Methanococcus voltae: one gene and its partner. The protein of the gene in region 2 interacts with the protein of the main gene of each other region in a pairwise test. Links are inferred from orthologs where the notes say so. Each region holds a gene or a part of one and is shown on either strand. Other genes may lie near its edges. The genes, in order: pscS and sepS.

Region 1 (12,505 bases), on a different replicon or contig from region 2:
AAGGCATAGATTATTTAAAAATTTTAGTAGATGTACCCTAAACATATTTTTACATCATATAATAACCTCAAATTATAATTAAATATTTGTAAATTATTTTTTTAAATATACCTGTCTTTATTTTTAATCGAAATTTTAGAATAAATAACACTATTGGAATTTAAGAAAAATTATAAAAAAGCAGTACTTAAAATTTATGAACTCTTAAAAAACAAAAAATACGGCAAATTTATCGATAAAAATTAGTATTTTCAAAAAAAAAGATGAATATTTAAAAAATATAGGTTAAATTCTATTTCACTGTAAAATAAACAAATAAACAAAAGAGTAAATGAAACCTGAAAGGTTTCATCAAAAAAGGGAAGGGAGTATTAAACTAAAACTGGCCCTTCGGAAGTCCATTCTACGATAATAGGTTCTGTAGGTAATTCTTTAAGTGTTTCAAAGTATTTCAAAGCAGCTTCAGTTCCTAATCTATCGGAACCAGCGATATAAACTACATTATAACTTTGAACTACTGAAGCACTATTATCTTGTATTTTAAGTATTTGTATAATACCTCTATTTTCACCAGGGTAGTTATTTGAAACTGGTTTTACAAATCTATCATTATATTGCTCAGCTATTTTATTTGATACTGGTCCACCTACAATAATAGTATCCCCAGTTATTTCATAGTCATCTGGGTAAATATTTTCTTTTAAACCTTCAGCTAACTGTTTATCGAAATTACTTCCGTAAACGACTGTTGATTCTGAAACTGTTCTCTTCATATTTGATGATTCAATTGAATCTGAAGCATCTAACGTTTTATGATGACTATTTGATGAAGGTACGTATGTATCGATTGTAAATGTTGTACTTGTTGAATTACTGTTGTTAGCATTGTCTATTGCAGTAATGTTTAATAAATAATTTCCATCATTCAATGTTTTAGATGCTGTGTAGTAATTACCTGTTTTATTTAATGTAATATTTTCATTGTTTACATTTGCAATTACTTCTTTTATTCCAGATGTGACTAATCCATCATCTGTACTAACGTTTATTACAATATTGTTTGTTTTTAAAGTTCCGTTTGGCGTGTTTATTGTAATATTTGGTGCAATTTCATCTTTTATATAGTTTAATAAATATAAATCATAATTGTCATTGTTCCATATATGACCCAATACGTATATATTATTGTTTTGTATTACCATTCTTTTCGGTTCATTATCTAATGAATCAACCATATATGAATTATGACTTAGTAAATTGCCGTCTGCGTCATATTTTAATAATATCGTATTCTGAGAACTATTATACCCATAACCTATTATGTTAATATTATTATTGTATACGCCCATAGATACTGCCCTATCATATTCTCCATGGTAGTCATAGGCCCTATCCCATAGTAAATTTCCGTTTGAATCATATTTTAAAAGTATAATATCTTGACTTTCATTGATTCCGATACCTAATACATATAACGTATCATTATATGCCGATACAGAGGTTATTGCATCATACCTACCACTATAATCGTAGGTTGTATTCCATAGTAAATTTCCATCTGAGTCAAAAGTGGATATTAGTATATTTTGAGAGGTAATATCCTCATAACCCAAAATATAGAGTTTACCATTACTCATTACAGTATGCAAAGGTTCATTATCTATGGATTTATAATCATATGTTTTATTCCAAAGTAAATTGCCGTCTATGTCGTATCTTAAGATTACAGTATCATAGTTTGTAGCATAACCTTCCCCGATAAGATAAATACCATTGTCATAAAATTTAAGACATTTTGCACAGTCATACTTTGAATAATTGTACGTCCTATTCCAAAGTAAATTGCCGTCTAAATCATATTTTACCAATCCAAAATTAGAACTTGAATCCCCCTGTTCATTATATACGATATAAAATGCATTGTTATATTCGCCACAGGAAACCAGTCCTTCGCTTTTTGATTCGTTATCATAAGTCTTGTTAAAAACTAAATTGCCGTCTAAATCATATTTAAGAAATAATAATCCATCTGCTCTGGCATTATCATTTTGACCTATAACATAAATATAATCGCCATACGTTGAGAAACCTGAGAAACCTTGATTTTTTTCAAATTTGTTATATGACCTATTCCAAACTAAATTGCCGTCTAAATCATATTTTAAAAGCATTATACCTTTTGAATTATTGACACTGTTGTATGTATCTCCAGAAACATAAATATAATCGCCATATTTTAACATACCCCTGGGGATATCGTGAGACGGATTTGACATATAAGTAGTATTCCATAGTAAATTGCCGTCTTTATCATATTTTACGAGTAATGTATTTAGTGTCGTATATGAATTATGAGCTAAGATATATGAATTATTATCACTTACAATTAATGATACGGGATAATCATTGTCTCCCATATAATCGTATTTTTGACCCCATACGAGACAATCTTCATTATATGCAGAAATAACGTTTAAACTACACATTAATACGAGACTAAGTATTATAACATATTTTAATTTCATAATGTACCTCAATTCTATTAATTAGTTATTATTTGTTTATTATTACTATTATTATATTGATATTATTAGAAAGATAATATAGTTGTTTAATGGGATATCTAACTATATATTATATGTTAAACTATAGTATTTAAACAATTCAATTTAAAATTAATAAATAGTGACATATAAATAAATTATAAATATTATCTCTTAATTAGGGTATTTAAAATTAAATAACATCAAAATCTTCGTTAAATTTAAAAATAAAAAAATACTAAAAAGAATAATAAAAAGAATAATAAAAAGAATATCAATAATATATAAAAGATATACCAAAAATTTAAGTATTTTATTAAAATGTTGAATTATCAGAAATTATTTTTTTTATCATATTGCATCCGTCGATATGCTTTATATCCCGTTGAGTGTTTATGTAATCCATTATTTTAATTTGTATTTCTTTATCAAGTTTTGATTTGTCAAAAACGGTTTCATATGTCCTAAGGGGATAATAAAGTTCCTTTGCACTGTTTATTATTAATTTATAATCCTTTTGGTTAATTATATTTTCAGCTAACGCATTTTTCATAATTTCCCTAAAACTAACCATCGAAAAAGTTATTTGTACGATTTCCCCATTTTCTGTTTTCTTATCAAATGTGACTGCAACCTCATCATCATCACATAATTTTCCAGATTTATAAAGTTCGTAAACTTTGCCTACGCCCATCATACCTAAAGTATCCAATTCTGAAGCCCTCAACGCACCCATAGAGCCTGCACCGTAAACTTTAACATTGTTTTTCAAGATATTTAATATTTCCCTATGACCTACAGCCGTATTTTGTAAAAAACAACCGTCTATTATGCCTATTACGTCATAATTAAGCATTTCAGGTTTTTGCAAGTCGCCTCGTTTTATGGGGTCGTAAATTGTTAATTCATAATTATTAAGGTTGGATTCTTCAAATAAATTTTTAATTTCCTTTTCTTTTAAAGTTAGCTTGGAAAATATCGCTATTTTTAAATTTTCCATAAAATCACTATCGTTTTTAGTTTTTATTTTAGTTTTTATTTTAGTTATTATATTTATTACTATCCAAATATTTGCAATTTCCTTTAAATTTAAATAAATTATAAATACTATGTTTAAATAGATAATAGATAATTCTATATTAAAGATTGTCAAAAATTAATTTAATTAATATTTATGTAATAATCAACTAATAATTAAGTAATAGCTAATCATAGTTATTAGTAAAAGATTACGTATAAAAATTATGTATGTTTGAGGTGTAATTTTGGTTACTTATAAAGACGCAGGCGTAGATATTTACGGCGAAGACAAAATAATAAAAGCATTAGTTTCACAAATCAACTTTAAAAGGACCGACGCAATAAAACCCGCTGATTTAGACGGACACTATGCTGGAGCTATTGAATTTGGCGATTACTATTTAGTACTCTGTACTGATGGAGTAGGTAGTAAAATGGTAGTTGCAGAAATGGCTAATAAGTTTGATACCGTTCCTATCGACATGATTGCTATGAACGTGAATGATGCTATTTGCATTGGTGCTGAACCGGTTGCATTAGTCGATTATATGGCTGTTGAAACTATTACCGAAGATATCGCAAAACAAATCGGTAAAGGATTGAACGAAGGATTAGAACAATCCAATATAAACTTAATCGGTGGAGAAACTGCTTCATTACCAAGTATGATAAATGGTGTTGACCTTGCAGGCACCGTATTGGCAGTTGTTAAAAAAGACGAAATAATCACAGGTAAAGAAGTTAAAAAAGGCGATGTAATCGTTGGTTTAAGAAGTAGCGGTGTTCACAGCAATGGATTATCACTCGCAAGAAAAGTATTCTTTGATATCGCAAATTTAGACATCAATTCAAAATTAAAACACGGAAAAACAGTTGCAGAAGAATTATTAACCCCTACAAAGATATATGTTAAGCCTGTAATGGATATGATTAAAAAATCAGATATAAACGTTAAAGGTCTCGCACATATCACAGGTGGCGGATTTAGAAAGATTAAAAGGTTAAACAAGAATATTACATATGTAATAAATGATTTACCAGAACCTTTGCCAGTATTTAAGGAAATAAAAGAGCTTGGAAATGTTGACACTCACGAAATGTTTAAAACATTTAATATGGGTATTGGCTTCTGCGTAGTTGTTTCAAAAGAGGATGCTGAAAAAGTAATCGAAGTAGCAAACCAGTACTTAATTCCTGCTCAAATTATCGGTAAAATTGACGATGAGTACACTTTAAAAGACGGAGAAACCGTTAAGAATACTGTTGTTGTTAAATACGGAAGAAATGAATTTATAATGGAATAATTTAAAAAATAAAAAATAATATAAAAATAAAAATAAAAAATAATATAAAAATAATAATAAAATAATAAAATAATAAATAAAAATAAAACAAAAGGAAAATTCGGTGAATAAAAATGCCTACAATCAATGTTGATAAAAAAGATTTAGAATATTTGGCAAATTTATCACTTTCTGATAAATTAATCGAAGATAAATTTCCAATGATGGGCGTAGAAGTAGAGGAACTTTTCGAAGAAAACGATAGAGAAATGGTTCAATTTTCTATTAACCCAAATAGACCAGATTATTTAAGTGTAGAAGGTCTTGCAAGAGGTTTCAGAGGCTTTATGGGTATTCAAACCGGTTTGGCAAACTACGATATTAAAGATAGTGATATCGAAGTAATTGTAAAATGTAGCAAAGAAAGACCATATATAGCTTTTGCACTCGTTAAAAACGTAATTGTCGATGATTTAATACTTGAAAGTATCATAAATCTTCAGGAAAAATTGCACTGGGCAATCGGTAGGGATAGGAAAAAATTAGCTATAGGTGTCCACGATTACGATAAAATAGAGGCTCCATTCATATATGATGAAGTAGAAGGAGATGCGGTTAAATTTGTACCTTTGGCAATGGCTGAAGCTGGTGAAATGACACCTAAAGAAATAATCGAAAAACACGAAAAAGGTCAAAAATACGCACACCTCATAAAAGATAAATTCCCATTAATTACTGATAAAAACGGCAATGTGTTGTCAATGCCCCCAATAATCAATGGAGAATTAACTAAAGTTAGTACGAATACAAAAAACCTTTTAATTGATATTACAGGAACTGAAAAAGGTGCTGTTGAAAATACCTTAAACATTGTAGCTACTGCACTTGCTGAGAGAAGAGGAACTATTTTCAGCGTAAAAGTAATTTACGAAGAAGATGGAAAAGTTATTAATGAAGAAACCTATCCAAAATTAACTCCTGAACAAATAGAAATCGATTTGGAGTTTATTAATAAAAAATTAGGCTTAGAATTGAATTTCGGTCAGGTTATTTCAGCATTGAGAAAGGCAGGTTTAGACGCTGAATTAATCAATAAAAACGGTGAAAACTTACTTAACGTTTACATTCCGGCATACAGAAACGATATGTTAGGTAAAGTGGATATTGTTGAAGAAATAGCTATTAATTACGGCTATGAGAAATTTAAAGGCGCTAAAATAAATGTCCATACAATCGGGCAAAAGAATGAATCAGAGGTTAAATCTTCTGAAATTAAAAATACTATGATTGGTTTAGGATTCCAAGAAGTAATGAACTTAACTCTTACAAATAAGACAATTTTATTTGAAAATATGAATATGGAAGTTGGTTCAGTGGAAGACGGCTGTAAAGACTACATCGAAGTTTTAAAACCTGCATCAATTGAGCATAATGTCATTAGAACTACAATAATCCCTCAATTATTGGAAACCCTTAAAATAAACAAACATAACGAATTGCCTCAAAAAATCTTCGAAATTGGAGATTGTGTAATCATTGACGAAAACGCAAAAGAAACCGATAAATACTTTGATACCAAATGTAAAGACGTTAGAAAAGTTTCAGGTGCGATAATTCAACCAAACGGCAATTTTAACGAAATTAGAAGTGTAATTGATGCACTTTTAAGAGAACAATACGATAACTATGTTATTGAAAATTACGCTCATCCGTCATTTATTAAAGGTAGATGTGCCAAAATTTTAGTAAATGAGGAATACAAAGGATTATTTGGAGAAATTAATCCTCAAGTTATCGTTAATTTTGAATTAGAACATCCGATTACAGCGTTTGAAATTCAAATAACTAATGATTAATAAAAGATAATTGATATAATTGATATAATTGATAACTAATATTAAATAATTAACAATTAATAATAAATATACTATCTAATTTTATTATTTTTAAACAACCATACACATTTTAATAAAATTATTTTAAGTAATTAATTTAAGTAATTAATTTAAGTAATTAATTTAAGTAAGTTAAGTAAATCATATGATTTAAATCAAATTTTACGGGGTTTATAATGGAAAATACGGAAAAAACCACGATTGGAACCGATATAAACACAGATAAGTATAAAAACATTAAACGACATCTTGAAAGAGAGATGATTAACTTAAATCCGATTCAAAGAGGCGGAATTTTACCTACTGAATCAAAAAAGGTTATTTATGAATATTGGGACGGTTATAGCGTTTGTGATTACTGTGCCGGTAGATTAGACCAAGTTGAGACGCCACCTATTCACGAATATTTGGAAGATGCTTCAAAATTCTTTGGTGCAGATATTACGAGACCTACGCACGGTGCAAGGGAAAGTAAGTACGTAATAATGAATTCAGTGTGTAAACCTGGCGATTATGTAATTATGGATGGCAATGCACACTATACGTCCTTTGTAGCTGCTGAACGTGCAAAATTAAACATTGATATTGCACTGGTGGAAGATTACCCTACATATCGAGTAATACCTGAAAAATACAAAGAAAGAATCGAAACATTGGAAGATGAAGGTAAACCAATCGGTTTATTATTGCTTACGCACGTTGATGGTAATTACGGGAACGTAGCAGACGCTAAAAAAGTTGGGAAGATTGCAAAAGATAAAGGTTATCCATTTTTATTAAACTGTGCTTACTCAGCAGGTAGAATGCCCGTCAACGCAGAAGCTTTAAATGCTGATTTTTTAGCTATTTCAGGTCATAAAAGTATGTCCGGCTCTGGACCTTGCGGTTTATTAGCAATTAGTAATAAAAATGAAGAATACAGTAAGCAAATCTTGAAAACGTCTAAGAAAAATATTGTAAAAGAACTTGAAATGTTAGGTTGCACGAGTAGAGGAATTCCAATATTAACACTTATGACGAGCTTTGCTCACGTTATTGAACGTGTTAATAACTGGGATAAGGAAGTTAAACGTGTAAGATGGATTATTGACGAATTAGAAGCCGTAGGGTTTAAACATATTGGTGAAAAACCTAAAAACCACGATTTAACCAAATTTGAAACTCCAATTTTAGATGAAATTGCGGAGCACGATAAAAGAAAAGGTTATTTCTTCTACGAAGAGCTCAAAAAAAGAGGCATCGGCGGTATAAGACGAGGAGCTACCAAAGAGTTTAAAATGAGTGCTTTCGGATTAACTGACGAGCAAACTAAATATGTAGTTGATAGCTTCAAAGAAATTATTGAAAACGGAAGAAAAGAGAATAATTTAAATTAACATATTTTTTATTTTTTATTTTATTTTATTTTTTTACCAAATAAGGAAGCTTCTACGACTTTTTTTAAGATTTCAGAAGGTTTGTCCATTTCTCCATTGTTATTTATATAATCAATTAAATTTTTATCAATTACATATTTTAATATTTTATCAATTTTCTTATTATTCAATTTATTCATCAAATAGCTCATTTTTAAACCATAGTTAATTTCTTTACCTATTTCTGATTTCCAAAGCTCTTCATAGGTCTTTAAATAATCTAAATTGGCATTTTCTTCATTTAAAAATTTTGTATGATATTTTGTATAGTACTCGTTAATAGTATTTGCACATAACTTTGCACATTTTGCACCAAAGTACAAACCACCTCCGCTAAGTGGTTTTACCTGATTTACTGCATCACCTACGAGCATTACGTTGTTTAAAACGCTTTTACTATTATATCCGAGTGGAATAGCACCGATACTATATTCTATAGGTGTGGCACCTTTTAATATTTCTTTTGCATTCTCATTTGTAGCTATAAAATTATTGAGCTTATTTAGTGCGTCTTTAGTATCACACATCCCTACTCGCACTCTATCTTTGCCAGTTGGAATAATCCACGTAAAAAAATTACTGCTGTATCGCTTGTCATAAAAAACGTTTACAAAGTCGCTATCAATATTAGAAACGTTTACATACTCTATTTGTACCCCGGTGATTATTTCTCTTTTTTGGTGCATTTTTAATGACTTTCCAATTCCTGACCTTACTCCGTCAGCCCCTACAATTATTTTTGGAGAAAATATGTATTTTTCATCTTTTAAATTATTTTTAACTTCTATTATGTGTTTTTTGTTTAAACTATTATTTTTACTATTTTTACTATTTTTATTATTTTTATTAGTGGTTGTTTCATTTAAAATTTTTCCGTGAGATTTTAACATTAAATTTACATTTTTATTTTTTAAAGCTCTTTTTGCAATGTCTTTGTCCATTTCTTTCCTTTCAAAGACCATTGCCCTTATTTTATTATCATCACCCACTGTTAAATTTTGCTTTTCACAGAATATATTTGCCCCCCTAACTTTATTAACTATTCCTTTGGGATTTCCTAACTCATTAAAGCCTTTTTTACTTAATAAACCAGCACACTGGATTGGAACACCTATCGATTGATGTTCTTCAACAACGAGTACATTTAAATCTTTTTGGATGTTTTCCGCAGTTATAAAACCAGCAGGACCTCCACCTACGATTATAACATCATATTGTTCATTTTGATTATTAATTTTTAAATTTGGCATTTTTTCATCTTTATCCTAATTTTAGTCTGTAATAATACATATTCTAATAAACTATAAATTATTTGCTAATTTTTTAAAATAAAAATAATATAAAAATAATATAAGAATAATATAAAAATAATAAAATTAAAATTAAAATTATAATGGAAAAAATAAAAATATACAGTAATTAAATTTACATCGCATTTTCAAGTGTCATATCCATCATTTCTTTAACGTTTTTAGCAAGTTCTTCAGGTAAACCATTAATGTCTACGCTAAGGAATCCTTTAATAATTAAAGAAGTAGCCTCATCTTCCGTAAGCCCTCTTGACATTAAATAAATAAGCTGGTCTTCTGCAATTTTACCAACTGCTGCCTCGTGAGATAAATCTAAATCAGTCTCAGTAGCTTCCAATTCGGGAACTGCCAATATTCTAGCATCTTTTGAAAGGATTAAACCCCTACATTCGAGATGTCCTTTAACTCCTTTTTCAGCACCTACCAGATGACCTCTTGAAATTACTTCGGACTCGTCAACTGCAATAACTCTTGAAATCATATCCGCACTTGAACCTTTTCCGTTAAGAACAACTCTTGAACCCATATCATACTTGGATTTACCCGTACCGTACACAATAGTCTGGAAAGTTGCTTTACTGTTGTCCCCATCACAGTATGCTGTAGGGTAGCTTTGCATCGATTTAACTGGCATTGTAGTAACATAATTGTTAATAAATACTGCATCTTCATCTAATCTGATGCCTGTTCGAGGTCTAACGTGTACGTTTTCACCCCAATTATGTACCATCGTATATGTTAATTTTCCGCCTTTTTTAACGTAAAATTCAGAAACCCCTAAGTGAAGACCGGATTTTACGTGTGGTGATGTTGTACAGCCAGTAATAACGTTTAGCTCAGCTCCTTCATCCACTACTATAATATTATGTACGTTTTGAGAAACATCTTCTTTACCAATTAAAAGACAAGTTTGTAATGGGATTGATTCCTTCACACCTTTAGGTGCGTAGATAAAATAACCTTGAGAAAGCTCATTTTCAACTCTCGCAGAATATTTATCTTTAATTTCCACTACATTCCAATAATATTCGCTTAAATCGTGTTTTTCCAACGCTTCTGTGATTGGCATTATTTCAATGTTTTTATACATTTTTGAATATATCGGTTCATTATTAACTTGCAAATATGAACCAGATGTGTTTTTCTCGTTTATATCGATTCCGACTTTTGAAAGTGCTTCTTTTTCATCTTCTTCAATATCAGTGAGTGATTCAACCGCCCTATTTGTATTTTTTGGTGTTGGGTAATCATCTAAGTTTATATCGTCTCCAAATGGTGCTGGAACGTCTTTAAATTTCTCGGCTATAATTTTAGCTTCTTTTATTTTTTCCTGCATTTTTTCGCTAAGGTTAGAATTTAAATTCATTTTCCCACCACACATTTTTTATTTCTTGAGCAAGCAACACATCTTTCATATCCATTTTTAATGATTTCGGGAAGGATTTCGTTAGGTGAGCCAGAGCAAGCTATTACTCCATCATATAATACGTGTGCTTTATCTACATCCATAAAGTTTAGGATATAACCCAAGTGTGTAATGATTAATCCTGATTTATGCCTTTCACTTGGTTTTTTGTCTTTATCTAAAAGATGGTTGATAATTCCACCCAATAATTCAACGTTTTCAACATCTACACCGCTGTCTGGTTCATCAAACATAATTAAATCAGGATTTTGAGCATAGATTTGCAATAATTCAGACCTTTTAACTTCACCGCCAGAAAAACCAACATTTACATCTCTTTCATAAAAGTGTTTAATGTTCAATTTTTCCGCCATTTCGTTTATTCTGTTCATTTCCTTTGTGGTTATTGACTCGAGCAACGTATTTAACCGTACACCAGATAATGCAGGTGGTGATTGGTAAGAAATACCTATACCAAGTTTTGCTCTTTCATACATTGGCATATCTGTTATATCATGACCTTTAAAGTAGATATTACCACGTACTACTTCATATTTTGGATTTCCAAGTATTGTATTTAAAAGTGTGGACTTACCCGCACCGTTAGGGCCAAATAAAACGTGGCTTTCGCCTTTATCGATATACAAGTGTATATCTTTTAATATTACCTTATCCCCTGTTTTAACCGATAAATCTTCAATTTGTAGCATATAAACACCTTTTTAAATTCGGTATTAGTTAAATTTTTAAATTTGGTAGTGGCTTTGAATTAACAACATATGCGTATATGAGTATATAATAATTAGATAATAATTATATAATGATTATGTAATTAAAAAAATAATCGTTAATAGTATATATTATTTTATATTTGATTTCATAAAAACATATAAAAATTTGGATAAATATTCTTAAATATATGGTCATTATCAATTATTATTTTTAATTTTAGTTTATTTTAGTTTATTCTATTTTATTCATTGGTTTCGTTATTATTAGATTCTAATTTATCAAATAATTCTTTTAAAGCAGGTTTTATTTCGCCCACAGAATCCAAAACTTCTATTTCTTCCATCTTTTTGATGGTTTCTACATTTTTATAATCCACATCCCGGAGATGTAATGTTATGGCCCTCCCATCAGGGATTATTGTGTCTATTTCCCCTAATCTATTGTCTGGTGGGTACATATATATAGGAACTCTTGCTTTAGCACCCTGGGCAACCGAATTGGTGATTAATGTATCTGCAATACCGTATGCTATTTTTGCAGTAGAATTTGCGGTTACCGGAGCTACTAAAAAAGCATCATACTTGCCAGTTTGTAATTTACCTGGTAAAAATGGAGCATTTGAATTTGCTTCAGGCAATACTTTTTCAAAGTTTTCTTTTAACAAATCAATCAAATTATAAAGGTTCAAAACCATTCTTGCATTTTGAGAATAGTATACGTGTACTTCAAGACTTGGATATTCGTCTTTTAATTCAATCATAGTTCTCACAATTTCTTCAATCTTGTCTCCACAGCCTGTAATGCCCCATGCAATTCTAACCATCATATCACTTTTACAACATTATTTTTGTATGTTTATCTATTATATTTAGTATATATCATATTTTATCTCTATTTACATA
Region 2 (12,582 bases):
GTTTACAGATGTTGCAATTGTGCAAATAAATTAAATTGTGAAATAGACCAAAAAGACGGTTCAGTATTAGATATAGATTGTTGTTTAAAAGAATTTAAATAAAAATTATTATTTTATTATTATTATTATTATTATTTTATTTTTTATTTTATTATTTTTTATTTTCATTAATTTCCTTAGAATTATATTCTCCCGATAAAATATCCTTTAATGTATCATAATTCGTTTTTCGTAGGAAATAATCTAAAAATTCTATGCCATTACCATAATTTACAGCTTTCGGATGAATTGACAACGTAAACTGATTATTTTCTTTTAAACTGTTTTTATAATCTACTATAGAAACATTTTTGGCAATTTCTGTACAATTTTCAGGCATATACCACGTATACTCTTTATTTGTAATTATAATCTTTTCAATGCCGTCAGTTCTATTTTTTAAAATGTAATAATCCATAATTATTGTGAAATTCCTATTTAAAAAGACATTTGCCGAATCTTTGGATAATTTATACCTTGGAGTAATTACATAATTTATGGTATTCGTATCAAATTGGCAATTGTTTAGTATCTTAATGGATTCATTCAATTTTTGCTTTGCGACACTTTCATTACAGTTATATTCTCCTGCGATATGGTCATAACCGTGATATTGAATATGATAACCTTTTTTATCCAATTCGTGAAGGTATTCCACAAATTCAGGGTAGTCAGTTAACTTATTTTCATTTGCGTGATTTACTATTACAAATAAGTATGTTCTTGTTGAATAATGATTATTATCAAGTATTTCAGTGATTTCTTTCATTTCATCGATATATTTGGGGCTTACATCGTGTATCAAAACTATGGGCGTTGAAGCGTTATAATAACATCTGTCATTTGATACATCTTTTAAAGGGTCATATTTTAAATATTTACCGTGATAATCTGCAAAAAACATTGTAGAAACTAACAATACTAAAACTAAAACTATTAATAACAGTAATGTAGAGTATTTTGATGATAACTTAGATTTTTTTACACTTTTCATAACACACCATTTTAAAACAATAAATTTAGTTTTATAATACAGGATATAAATATATATCCATTTAATGGACTAAAAAAAGAAAATAGTTAGGAATTTAACAAATATCTAATGATTACTTTCGTTTTTTGTATGTTTAACACAGCAAGCCAATCTAAAGATGATATCAACGGTAAATATAATTAATAACAATATGGCAAATAATAATGCAGATATTTCTGTTTCAAGGTATTTAGCAACTAACCAAGCTATTAAAAGTACGGAAAGAAGTCCAACTACTCTTGCATAATGTGATTTATCGATTTTGTTCATACTACCCCCTTAAGTCCTGTAATTAACTTATGAAAATCATTATATATAAATATATAAACTCAAATCATTGAATATATGGATTTATAAAATAAATTATAAAATATATTATAAAATAATAAAAAATAAACAAGCTAAAAAAATAGAATAAAAATAAAGAAGAAATTAATTTAATTATTCCATATATATTGCTATTTTATAAGGAATTGCAAATTTCTTTTTATTCATTATGTCTTCGCCATTTACGATAATTTCAGCGTCAAACTCGGAAGATAAAAATTCTTTTGCATTTTCAAGTATTTCATCTTCATTAATTGTATTTTTAACACCAATTTTCATAAATTCATTGATAAGTTTTACAACAGCTTTACCCTGTTGTTTAAACTCAACGTTTTGCATTACAAGTGGTATTATTTGTTTAACGTTTTTATCCTGGTTATCGTGCATAAATTCCATTAAATTATATTTCCAGTCATCCGCGGTATATACATATATTTTAGATGGCTGAATTTTTGCAACTGATAATATACTTCTTGTATCTTCCATTGTTGATTTAATAAATTCCTCTCCACGTTCTAAATCATTATTTAAGAATTCTTGCTTAATTATTGGGAATTTTTCAAGAGATACAAAACCTTCATAACCTAATTCTTGCCAAATTTCTTCACATAAATGAGGCGTTATTGGCATTAAAAGTTTATTCCATACTGCGATTACTTCCCTAAGTACGCTTTTATTTTCTCCGCCTCTTCTTTTGTACCATCTTAAATCATTCATTAATTCATAGAATAAAATACTGATTTTCCTAAGTTGAAACTCTGTATAAGCTTCATCTGCAATAATTACGGCGTTGTAAAGTTTATGTAATAACCATTTATCAATCCTTGACAATTTAGTTTCTTCAACTTTTAAACTTACATCTTTTAAATCCAAAGCCATTTCATAGAATTTTGTTAAATTATCCCTTGCTTTTTCCATTTCTTTAAATTTAATGTCTGCATCTTGCGGTAATTCTGCACAGGTTGTAATATAAAACCTACCAACGTCAGCACCGTATTTTTCAGCAACTTCCATAACTGGTAAAACGGGTCCTTTCGATTTAGACAATTTTTTACCTTCGATTGTAACATAACCGTTTACTTCAATTCCTCTTGGCCATAAACCTTTATTTTGTTCCCCGAATATTGCAACGTGGTTGAATATCATAAAGGTCAAATGGTTAGGTACGAGGTCTTTTGCGGAACACCTCCAGTCTAATGGGTAGAAATAGAGGAATTCTCTTCTCATATCTAGTATTGTCTCCTTTGATATGTTTGTAAGTCCTGAAACGTCTTCAAGTTCTCCTTTTCCTAAAAAGACGTAATCAAATAATTCGGGCTTTAACTGGTCGATTGAGATATTTTGAACGTTTATAAACCTTGCAATTGTATAGTAAGCCATATAAATTGTACTGTCCGATAAACTTTCAATCATCCACTCGTTATCAAATGGTAATCTTGTACCTAAACCTTTTCTCCTTGCACAAGCTTTATCTTTCATCCAATCAACTTTATTATGGAATTCTTGCCTAAAGCTTTCAGGTTTAAAGTTCATACCGTCAATACATTCGTGAGCGAGTCTTTTCCACTCATCGTCTGAATATGTGATGAACCATTGACCTTTAACGGTTTTTATGATACATTTTTGACCACATCTACATACAACGTTTTGCTCTGAAAACTCGTACATTACCTCTGCAAATCCATTTGCAATATGGTCTTTGGTTAATTTCTCTTTAATATCCTTTACAGGGATTCCTTCGTAAATTCCACAGTTTTCATTTAATTTTCCTTTGTGGAATTCATCTTTATAAATTTTACTTGTAGCTTGCTCTAATAATTCATCGTCGTCTTGGTTTTTAATTCCTAATTTTTCCACGATTTCTTTTGCAGGGAATTTTCCATATCCGTCAATGTTAATAAGACCGATTAAACTTACTTTTCCGTTTGCTTCATCACTTGGCGTTTCAGCAATTGCACCGAGGTCTTTTAAGGCGATATAATCGTAAGGGGCGTGAGCTGGTACACTCATAACGCAACCAGTACCGATATCCATTTCTACGAAATTTGCAGGGAAAAGTGGCACCATTTTTTGAGAAACAGGGTTTTTAAGCATTACATTATTCTCAATAAGTTCGCTACCTTGCATTTCCTTAATTATATCGATTTTTTTATCTTGTTCAGATAATTTATAAGCGCATTCTTTACCCATTATCCAGTAGCCATTAAATTTAGTGTTTATTTCTTCGCTATCCATTTTTTGAACTTCGTCGTAAACTTCAGCGAGTATATACGTCTCATTAGGATTTACCCACGCATTAGTAACTCCGAATACGGTTTCAGGTCTTAAAGTTGCCATTGGTACAATACACTCTTTATCGTCATATTTGGTTGTAAATTTGATAAGAGTATATTCAACGGTTGTAGCTTCCTCACCGTGTAATAAATCGTGGTCTTCAACCGGATTATCACAATTAGGGCAGTATCTAACCGGGTGAGAACCTTTTGAGATGTATCCTTTTTCTTTTAAAGTGCAAAATTGCCATTCAATGAACTTAGAAAATACTTCGTCATCGGTTTTAAAATTCCTTCTCCAGTCTAATGAAAAACCCATTTTTTTAAAAGCTTCTGTAGCTTTTTCAGAGAAACAATTTACAATGTTTTGAGGCGTGTTTAAGGTTAATAACTCGTCCATAAGTATTTTGTGGAGGTTATTGTATGCCCAGATTGTATGCTCATTTCTGTTTTTGATTAGCTCTGCGAGACCTAAAATAGGGGTTCCAGTAACGTGGTATCCAAAAGTCCAGAGTACATTTTTATCCTTCATTCTGTTGTATCTTGCAAGTGTCTCAGGGATTGTAAAAGTTCTTAAGTGTCCTGCGTGTAATACACCATTTAAGTATGGGAAAGCTGCAGTTATGAAAAATTTTTCCTTAGATGGGTTTCCATCAGCGTCAGCGTATTTATTATATTCTGTTTCAAATATTTTGTTTTCATCCCATATTTTTTGCCATTTATCAGCAAGTTCTGTAAAATTTAGCTTTTTTACATTTTCTTTTTCGTTTTTTTCGTTTTTTTCGTTGCTTTTGATTTCAGTATTCAAAATTTCACCATAAAGGACATTTGATAAAAATAACATTTGATATGATTTGATATGAATAGTTTATAAAAATTTTATAAAGATTGTATGCATATTTTTATAAATAATACGAATTATACAGATTATACGAATTTTTGAGTATATTCGACCAATAATATATATTTTATTAAAATATAAAAATATACCCTTTAAATTTATTTAATCAGTTATGGAATATAAAATATTGTATTTATATTGAAAAATAATAAAAAAAATAAAAATTAAAAATAAAAAATAAAAAATAAAATAAAACTTATATAAAGTTTAAATATTCTTTTTTCTATTTTTAAGATTTAATTTTGGCTTTTTTGTGATTAAAGGCGTTCTTTGAATCTCTAATTTGTCAACCGTGGGGTAATATTCAGAAATATACGCACTAAACTCCTTTTCAGGTACAAAACCAGTTTCTTTTAAGTAATCAACAATTTCCTCCAATAAAATTGGATTAAGATAAATTTCTGATTTGGATAAATTAACTTCATAATCAATTCCTGATTTTAATTCATTATATTCTAATAATTGTATAAAATCGTTTTTTTCAACCCTATCCTTAACATTACTCGTATTTTGATTTAATTCGCCTTCTGCATATTTTACAATTCCCTTTATAATCAAACCTTCATCGGTGATTATTTCGTACTCTTTTGCTACGTTTTTCGCTCGATTAATGAGTCTATTCTTCATTTGTACACTATCTTTTAATGTCGACGGACAATAGTGCATTTTTAAATTTACATTTGATTTTAAGGATAAATTATTATTTAAGTCTTTTTTAGCATTATTTATAACATTTAAGGCTGTTTCTTGGCTTCCGTTTATACGTGAAGAATAGTCATTCTTCTCAGAAAATCCTCTTTTTAACAATTCTTCGTAATTTGTTTCAGAATATTCTAATTCATTTAAATTAATGAAATCCACAGGTATTTCATTAATTTTTTTAACTAAAAGTAATATTTCATCATCCATAGTCGGAATAGCAGGTATTTCAACGCCTACCTTTTTAATATACTGCTTACAAAGTTTTAATTTTTCAACGAGTTTATTCAATTCCAATTCTTTTTTATTAACGTCGTTATTAATACCATTATCTTTTAAATTTTCCATTCGTGGATGTAGTCTTATTTCGTCGAGTCCAGCTTCTTTTAACTTTTTAAGGTGCTTTTCTTCTATTTCCAATGTGGTATATAGATGAGCGTGAAAATCCTTTCCAAAATGTTCTTTTAAAGCTTTTAAATATTTGCAAGTCCTGTCTATTTTTAATATGGGATTTCCGCCGGTTATGCCTACGCCTTTACTACCGCATATTTCAGCTTCCTCAATTGCTTCATTTATCGTACTGATTTTACGCTCATTTGCATAAATTACGTCCCTATTTTTACGATTTTCAGAAAGTGGGCAATAATAGCACTGTCTATTGCATATACCAGTAATAAAAAGTACGAGTTTCTCGCCCAAAATACAAAATTTGCAACCTTCTGTTAATTCATCGCATTTTAATTCATAATCTTCAAATTTAATATTTTTAATTCCGCTAATGTTATCACCAAAATAATTATAAGTCCAATTACGTCAAGTAATTATAAAAAATATAATTAATACTCAAATAGTATATTCAATTTAAACCCATATGATATATATACTTTAAAATTAAATTAGAAATTAATTGCAATTAAATATTTCACACAAAATAAATCGGTATTTAGGTGTTTTAATGAATCAAAAAATGTCAAAATTTGCACATATTACTAAAGTACATCCTTGCTACAATGAAAAATTACACGATAAAATCGGTAGAATACATTTACCAGTAGCTCCAAAGTGTAATATCGCTTGTAGGTTCTGTAAAAGAAGTTTGGGGGATGAATCACTTTGTGAAGAGAGACCAGGGGTAGCACATCACATATTAAAACCTGCAGACGTAGAAGACTATTTAAACGATTTACTTAAAAAAATGGACAATATTAAAGTAATTGGTATTGCAGGACCGGGAGACAGCTTATTCAACAAAGAAACCTTTGAAACTCTCGAAATTTTACAGGAAAAATTCCCTGAAATGATAAGATGTTTATCCACCAACGGGTTATTACTCCCAAAATATGCAAAAAGACTTGCAGATTTAGGTGTAAAAACAGTTACCACCACAGTAAACGCTGTAGACCCAAAAATACAAGCTCAAATATGTGATTGGATATATTACGAAGGCAAAGTTTTAAAAGGCGAAGAAGGAGCGAAAGTTTTAATTGAAAATCAGATTGAAGGAGTTAAAAAAGCTTACGAGTATGATTTAGCAGTTAAAATAAACACTGTTTTGATACCTGAAATAAACGGCGAGCACATTGTAGAAGTTGCAAAAACGTTCAAAGATTACGCATTTGTTCAAAACATAATCCCACTCATTCCAATGTATAAAATGGAAAATTTAAGAAGACCTACCTGTGATGAAATTAGCGGTGTTAGGGACAATTCTGAAGAATTTATGACCCAATTTAGGGCTTGTCAACAATGTAGGGCAGATGCTGCTGGTTTATTGCATCAAAAAAATCATATCGAACAGGAAAAAGGTAAAAATTTAGATATTTACGACTTAAAACATTTTTCACATTAAATATATGTTAAAATGTGTATGTATGCCAATATACTAAATAATATATTATTTAATATACTAAATAATATATTAAATAATATATTACTTAATAAATAACATATCAAAATTTTATTTTTAAAGTTCTCTGTAAAAATTCACTTCTGCTTTTTTTGAATAATATTTCGATAATGAATCAGACATTTCTTTATATTCTTTTGAAGCAACATATTTTTCTAATTTATCCATATTTTCCCATTTGGCAACCATTACTATTATTCTGTCGTCAATAATGTCTTGATAATAACTTACATCAATATAACCGTCGCCTTTTTTGGCTTTTTGCTTTGCAACCATACAAGCATCGATATAAGCATTCAAATTTTCTTTTTGAATATAGTGCTTTGCAATAATTTTTACGATATTATTAACCATCTATCCACCCAAATTATGTTATATCAATATATTCAATTTATATAATTCATTCTTTTTATGGGTAATTACGTAATATTGTATTCTATCAAATTAATTATTAAATTATTAAATTATTAACTTACAAAATCGTTAAATACATATATAAATACCTCAATAGTAATTATTATAACTAAATTGGTAGAATCATCTATTAATTTAAAAAATTATTATTAAAATTTACATAAAAAAAGCTTAAAAAGCATTTACGAGAGGGATTAGTTTGAAATACGGTAAAATTTTACTAATTACCTTACTAAGTTTATTTGTGGTGTTTGCAGGGTGCACAACCAAATCTGATACAAATGTTAACAATTCAGATACTTTAAATACCTCATTAAACGATAGTACGGTCTCAAACATTGTAAACAATTCAACTAACAATGTTAATGAAAGTGTTGATACCACAATAATATTAGAAAATAGGTCTATGACCATTATTACAACAAATTTACCTGTAGAAATCGTTAAAGGGGAAATTGTAAAACAAATATTGGAAAATAACGGATATACAGTAAGTATTTCGCAAATGTCGACTGATGATATGTACAGTACAGTTTATTCAGGAGATGCTGACATTATGCTTTCTGGCTCATATCCTACAACAGATAGCTCATTTGCGGGCAAATACAGTAATAATTTAAGTAAAGTAAAAGAAAACGTTGAAGATTCCTGGATTGGTCTCGCAGTTAATAAAAACGCATACGATAACGGCGTAAAATCTATTGACGATTTGAAAAACCATTCTGAAATGTTCGACAATACAATAGTATGTCTTGAAGAAAATACTGGAGTTGCAGAAAACACCAAATCAGCATTAACAACGTATGGTTTATCTAATTACACAATAAAATACGTAAATCCTAAAGAATTATATGCATTAGTAGACGAAGCTAACGCAAACAATGAAGATATTGTTTTCGTAGCGTGGGAACCTTCCGCATTATTCGAAAAATACCCTGTTGAAAAATTAGCGGATAATGAACATATATACGCTGGTAAATACGATAAAATAACTACTGTTTCAAGACCTGAAATGTATGTTTGGGACTATGAAGCATACCGATTCTTAAAAGAATTCCAAGTTTCAAAAGATGTTGCTAACAGCTGGGCTGTTGAATATGTTTATGAAAATAAGTCTGCCGAGGAAATTGCATCAAAATGGATTGACGCTAACCAATACGAAGTTGACGAATGGAACGAACTTTTAAAATAAAATACCAAGTAATAACTAATAATTTATATTTCTATTTTTTTTAGGTTATTTTTTTATTTGCGTATAGTCTTTTCAAGTTTTTTGGACAATATAACGTATATTATTTACAATATCTAAATTTAAGAATAATAATAATAATAATAATAATAATACTTAAAAGATTAAAAGATTAAAAGATTAACGCAGGTTAACTTCAAATTTTATATATAAAACGGCAACGTAGGTATTATTATGAGTCGACTCAAAATTTCAATAGGACAATTCTCACGTATGACAAACTTAACTAAGCGAGCTCTTCGATATTACGACGAAAAAGGTCTTTTAGTGCCTGAAAAAAACATTATAACCAATTATAGATACTATACGGTTGAAGATTTTAAAAAAGGTATAAAAATCAACTCCCTTGTAAAAGTAGGTTTCAATGTGGACAATGTTAAAAAGATACTCGAAGCTGAATCGCACGGTGATATGGATTACGTGAAAACGAAATTAAAAGAAAGATGCAAAGAAGTAAATAACGAAATAGAAAAATTAGAGGGCATAAAAAGAATGCTTTTAAATTCAGGTTCTATATTGGAGGTTGTTAAGATGACAAACGAACCTGTGATTAAAACCATTGAAAAAGTCCGTGTGCTCTCAAAAAGAGAATTCGGTACATATGGTACTTCATGTACTAAATTAATCGCTGATTTGATGCATATGATATATAGTGCTGAAAACCGCAAAAAAGATATTAAAATAGTGGGTCCACCTATGATGTTATGCTATGACGGGGAATACGTTGAAGAAGGCGCAGATATTGAAATGGCAATCCCAATATCTGGTAATATTGAATTAACTGACGAAAAAATGGAATTAAAATATTTACCAAGTGTTGAAGTCGTTTCCATTATTCATAAAGGTCCATACAGTACCTTGTGCTCAAGTTATGCAAAAATTATGGAATATGCTGAAAAGAATGATTTAAAACTTGTAATACCTGATAGGGAACTATATTTCAATAGTCCAATGGATACGCCTATTGATGAACTTGAAACTGAAATTCAATACCCATTTATTCGAGAAAATAAAATAAAAGAATAATAATGTTAATACCAATTAAAATAATAAGATAATAAAATAAGTATAATGGAAATTTCCATTTTTTATATTATTTATTATTTTATATTATTTTTACTTATTTCTACGTTATTCAATTTTAACAGTTGCATTTAGGAATACAGGACCTCTAACGTCAACCATTTTTGAATTACTCATTATTTGCTTCATTGCTAAGTCATCAACCTTCAAATTGATATCACTTAAACTTCTAACGATTGGTATTTTAATTTTAAACTCTTTTGTATTGCTAATAAGAGCTTCTTCGATTTTTGAAGCTATTTTTAAGCTTATTGCTTCAATATAAGTAATATTTGTATTAACTCCGTTATCTTTCCCATTTTGCAAAAATTCCTTAAATTCTTCCTTTACACCATCAAAACTTTCAGGAATTCCAATAATATTACCATCATAAACGTAAATCTCGTTTAAAATTGAAGGACCCAATAATTTCTTTCCTTCTTCTTTTTCAAACACATTTATGATTATATTTTTAGAAATTTCTCCGAATTCGATTTCTTTTTGAAGAATAAACTCACAAGGTGCAATTTCGTCCTTATTTTCTATACAAATATTTGTTAACTCATTTGATAAATTGTATATTTCATCGATTACCGGCATTTTATCGACATTTATCATTGAAGCCATATCCCTGTCGCTTAATTTGTATTCATAGAATTGTGGGTAAACCATTTCCCTGACGTCTGTAAATTTGCCCTTAATCATTGCGAGCCTTTCCACACCTAAACCAAGGTTCATTACAGGAACGTCTATACCGTACTTACTTAAAGCAATAGGCGAATAAATACCGAATGTAGCAACTTCTATCCATTCTCCGAGTTCTTCGTGGTATGCGTAAACTTCGGTTTGAGTTTCAGGTGTATAATACTTTGATTTTTTGTCATCAGGTATAAATTTGAAGTTTGTAAATCCAAATTGAGATAAAAGACTTTCAGCGATTACCTTACCGTCGTTAATGTCTATATTTTCACCAACGATTGCACAAGAAGCAGAATGATAGGTCATAAGGTGGCTTTTATCTTCTTTTTGTTCCCTTCTAAAACATCTATCGATGGAAAACAATTTAAACGGTGTGCTCCTTTTTTTAACCAAATCAGAAATAGTTAAAAACCATCCTGAAGTCATATGACTTCTGAGCGTTAAACTTGAAGCTACGGCTTTAAGTTCCTTAAACTCTGGGAAAACGTCATCTAAAATTTTTAATCCCATTTCACTGGATATTTCAAGTGCATTTGATATTTCAAGAACTAAATCGTCGCCGTCAAGCGTTCCTTTTTTGTAGCCGTGCAATATATTTTGTAAAGCTTCTTTACCCGTTAATTTTTTATTTTTAGTACTTTTTGTATCGGCGGTTTTAACAGCTTTATCGAGGTCAATACCTAAGTTTTTGATGGCTTTTATTTTTTCATCGCTTAATCCTACGTCAGGTCTTGGTAAACCTGCGAGATAAAAGCATCTATCTAAAACAGCCATTGCTTCAGGTCCGAATTGTTTATATATATCCCTTTCATCAACAATTACGGGATTCATATACTCTTCAAAACCCATTCTTAAATAAGCTTGTCTTAAGCTCTCAATGGTGTCATTTATAGGGTGAGTTTTCCCATAAGTTGATTGCAATCTTGGATATCTGCTATTAATCCTTTTAGGCTTTATTAAATCTTTTGTTTCTTTCCAAGCCTTTTCAAAGTCTTGCTCTGCTAATTTCAAAACTTCTTCTTTATTAAATCTTCCAGTTTCATTTTTTTCGTTAACCATTGTAATCAGTCCTGAATTTAATTAATCAAATCTATAAAATTATAAAATTATAAACTTATAAAAATAAATATGTCGATAGAATTTATACTAATAAGAATTAGGATGCGAATACCCGATAATTTATTAGATAATCTATTATAAACAGTACTAAAAATTAGTATTTAAAGTTATTTAATCAAATAATTTATTATATGAATTAATTTATTATATGATAGTATATTAAAGTTTATAGTAAAAATAACGGATGTAAAAATATGACAAATGGGCATAAAAAATTAAAATATCAAAAAATAGGGGACATATTAATCGTAAAAGATGAGTTAAACGAAACGGAAATAAAAGAATTAGTGAAAAGGACAAAATGTAAAACAATTTTAAAATATGAAACCCATATTACGAGAGATTTAAGGGTTCCAACCACAAAAACATTGTACGGTACGGAAACAGAAACTATAAACAAGGAACACGGGTGTTTATTTAGTATTGATGCTTCAAAAATTATGTGGAGTATGGGAAATCTCGAAGAAAGGAAAAGAATTGCAACAAAATCAAATAAAGAGGAAATAGTTGTGGATATGTTCGCAGGCATTGGTTATTTTACAATACCTCTTGCAAAATACTCCGCACCTAAAAAAATTTATGCTTTGGAGCTAAATCCCAATTCATACCGCCATTTGTGTAAAAATATTCTATTGAATAAAGTGGAAAATATTGTCGTTCCCCTTAATATTGATAACCGTGATTTTGATGAAACCATAAAAGCAGACCGTATTTTAATGGGTTATGTAGTTAAAACAAGTGAATTTTTAGAAAAAGCATTCCAAATATTGGCAAATAATGGAACTATCCATTATCACGATACAGTACCGGAAAAAATAATGAATACAAGACCTGTAGAACAACTTAAATCCATTGGACACA

The links.
Region 1: the proteins of sepS (region 2) and pscS interact in binary tests that used the Methanocaldococcus jannaschii proteins (3 or more experiments, as listed by UniProt). The link is inferred for Methanococcus voltae from one-to-one orthologs.

Annotation. Positions count from the first base shown.
Region 1 is NZ_JANUCR010000007.1:17,650-30,154, reverse strand. The notes cover bases 6,111-9,017. They hold pscS (O-phospho-L-seryl-tRNA:Cys-tRNA synthase), read left to right. Parts: upstream 6,111-6,917; coding sequence 6,918-8,117; downstream 8,118-9,017. Other genes in these bases: J3E06_RS07610 (geranylgeranyl reductase family protein), read right to left, coding at 8,138-9,017; pheT (phenylalanine--tRNA ligase subunit beta), read left to right, coding at 6,111-6,702. Outside these bases: J3E06_RS07635 (hypothetical protein), read right to left, coding at 372-2,525; J3E06_RS07630 (TfuA-like protein), read right to left, coding at 2,860-3,543; purM (phosphoribosylformylglycinamidine cyclo-ligase), read left to right, coding at 3,809-4,867; more of pheT, read left to right, coding at 4,981-6,110; more of J3E06_RS07610, read right to left, coding at 9,018-9,406; J3E06_RS07605 (SufB/SufD family protein), read right to left, coding at 9,582-10,832; J3E06_RS07600 (ABC transporter ATP-binding protein), read right to left, coding at 10,829-11,581; archaeoflavoprotein AfpA, read right to left, coding at 11,845-12,426. UniProt on the Methanocaldococcus jannaschii protein: Converts O-phospho-L-seryl-tRNA(Cys) (Sep-tRNA(Cys)) to L-cysteinyl-tRNA(Cys) (Cys-tRNA(Cys)).
Region 2 is NZ_JANUCR010000012.1:3,494-16,075, reverse strand. What follows is about bases 9,318-12,301. They hold sepS (O-phosphoserine--tRNA ligase), read right to left. Parts: upstream 11,662-12,301; coding sequence 9,973-11,661; downstream 9,318-9,972. Other genes in these bases: taw2 (tRNA(Phe) (4-demethylwyosine(37)-C(7)) aminocarboxypropyltransferase Taw2), read left to right, coding at 11,916-12,301; J3E06_RS08415 (MerR family transcriptional regulator), read left to right, coding at 9,318-9,867. Also shown: J3E06_RS08455 (HNH endonuclease), read left to right, coding at 1-102; J3E06_RS08450 (DUF2334 domain-containing protein), read right to left, coding at 152-1,033; J3E06_RS08445 (hypothetical protein), read right to left, coding at 1,139-1,342; leuS (leucine--tRNA ligase), read right to left, coding at 1,514-4,516; J3E06_RS08435 (radical SAM protein), read right to left, coding at 4,781-6,043; J3E06_RS08430 (radical SAM protein), read left to right, coding at 6,228-7,121; J3E06_RS08425 (putative quinol monooxygenase), read right to left, coding at 7,236-7,532; J3E06_RS08420 (glycine betaine ABC transporter substrate-binding protein), read left to right, coding at 7,792-8,784; more of J3E06_RS08415, read left to right, coding at 9,016-9,317; more of taw2, read left to right, coding at 12,302-12,582. UniProt on the Methanocaldococcus jannaschii protein: Catalyzes the attachment of O-phosphoserine (Sep) to tRNA(Cys).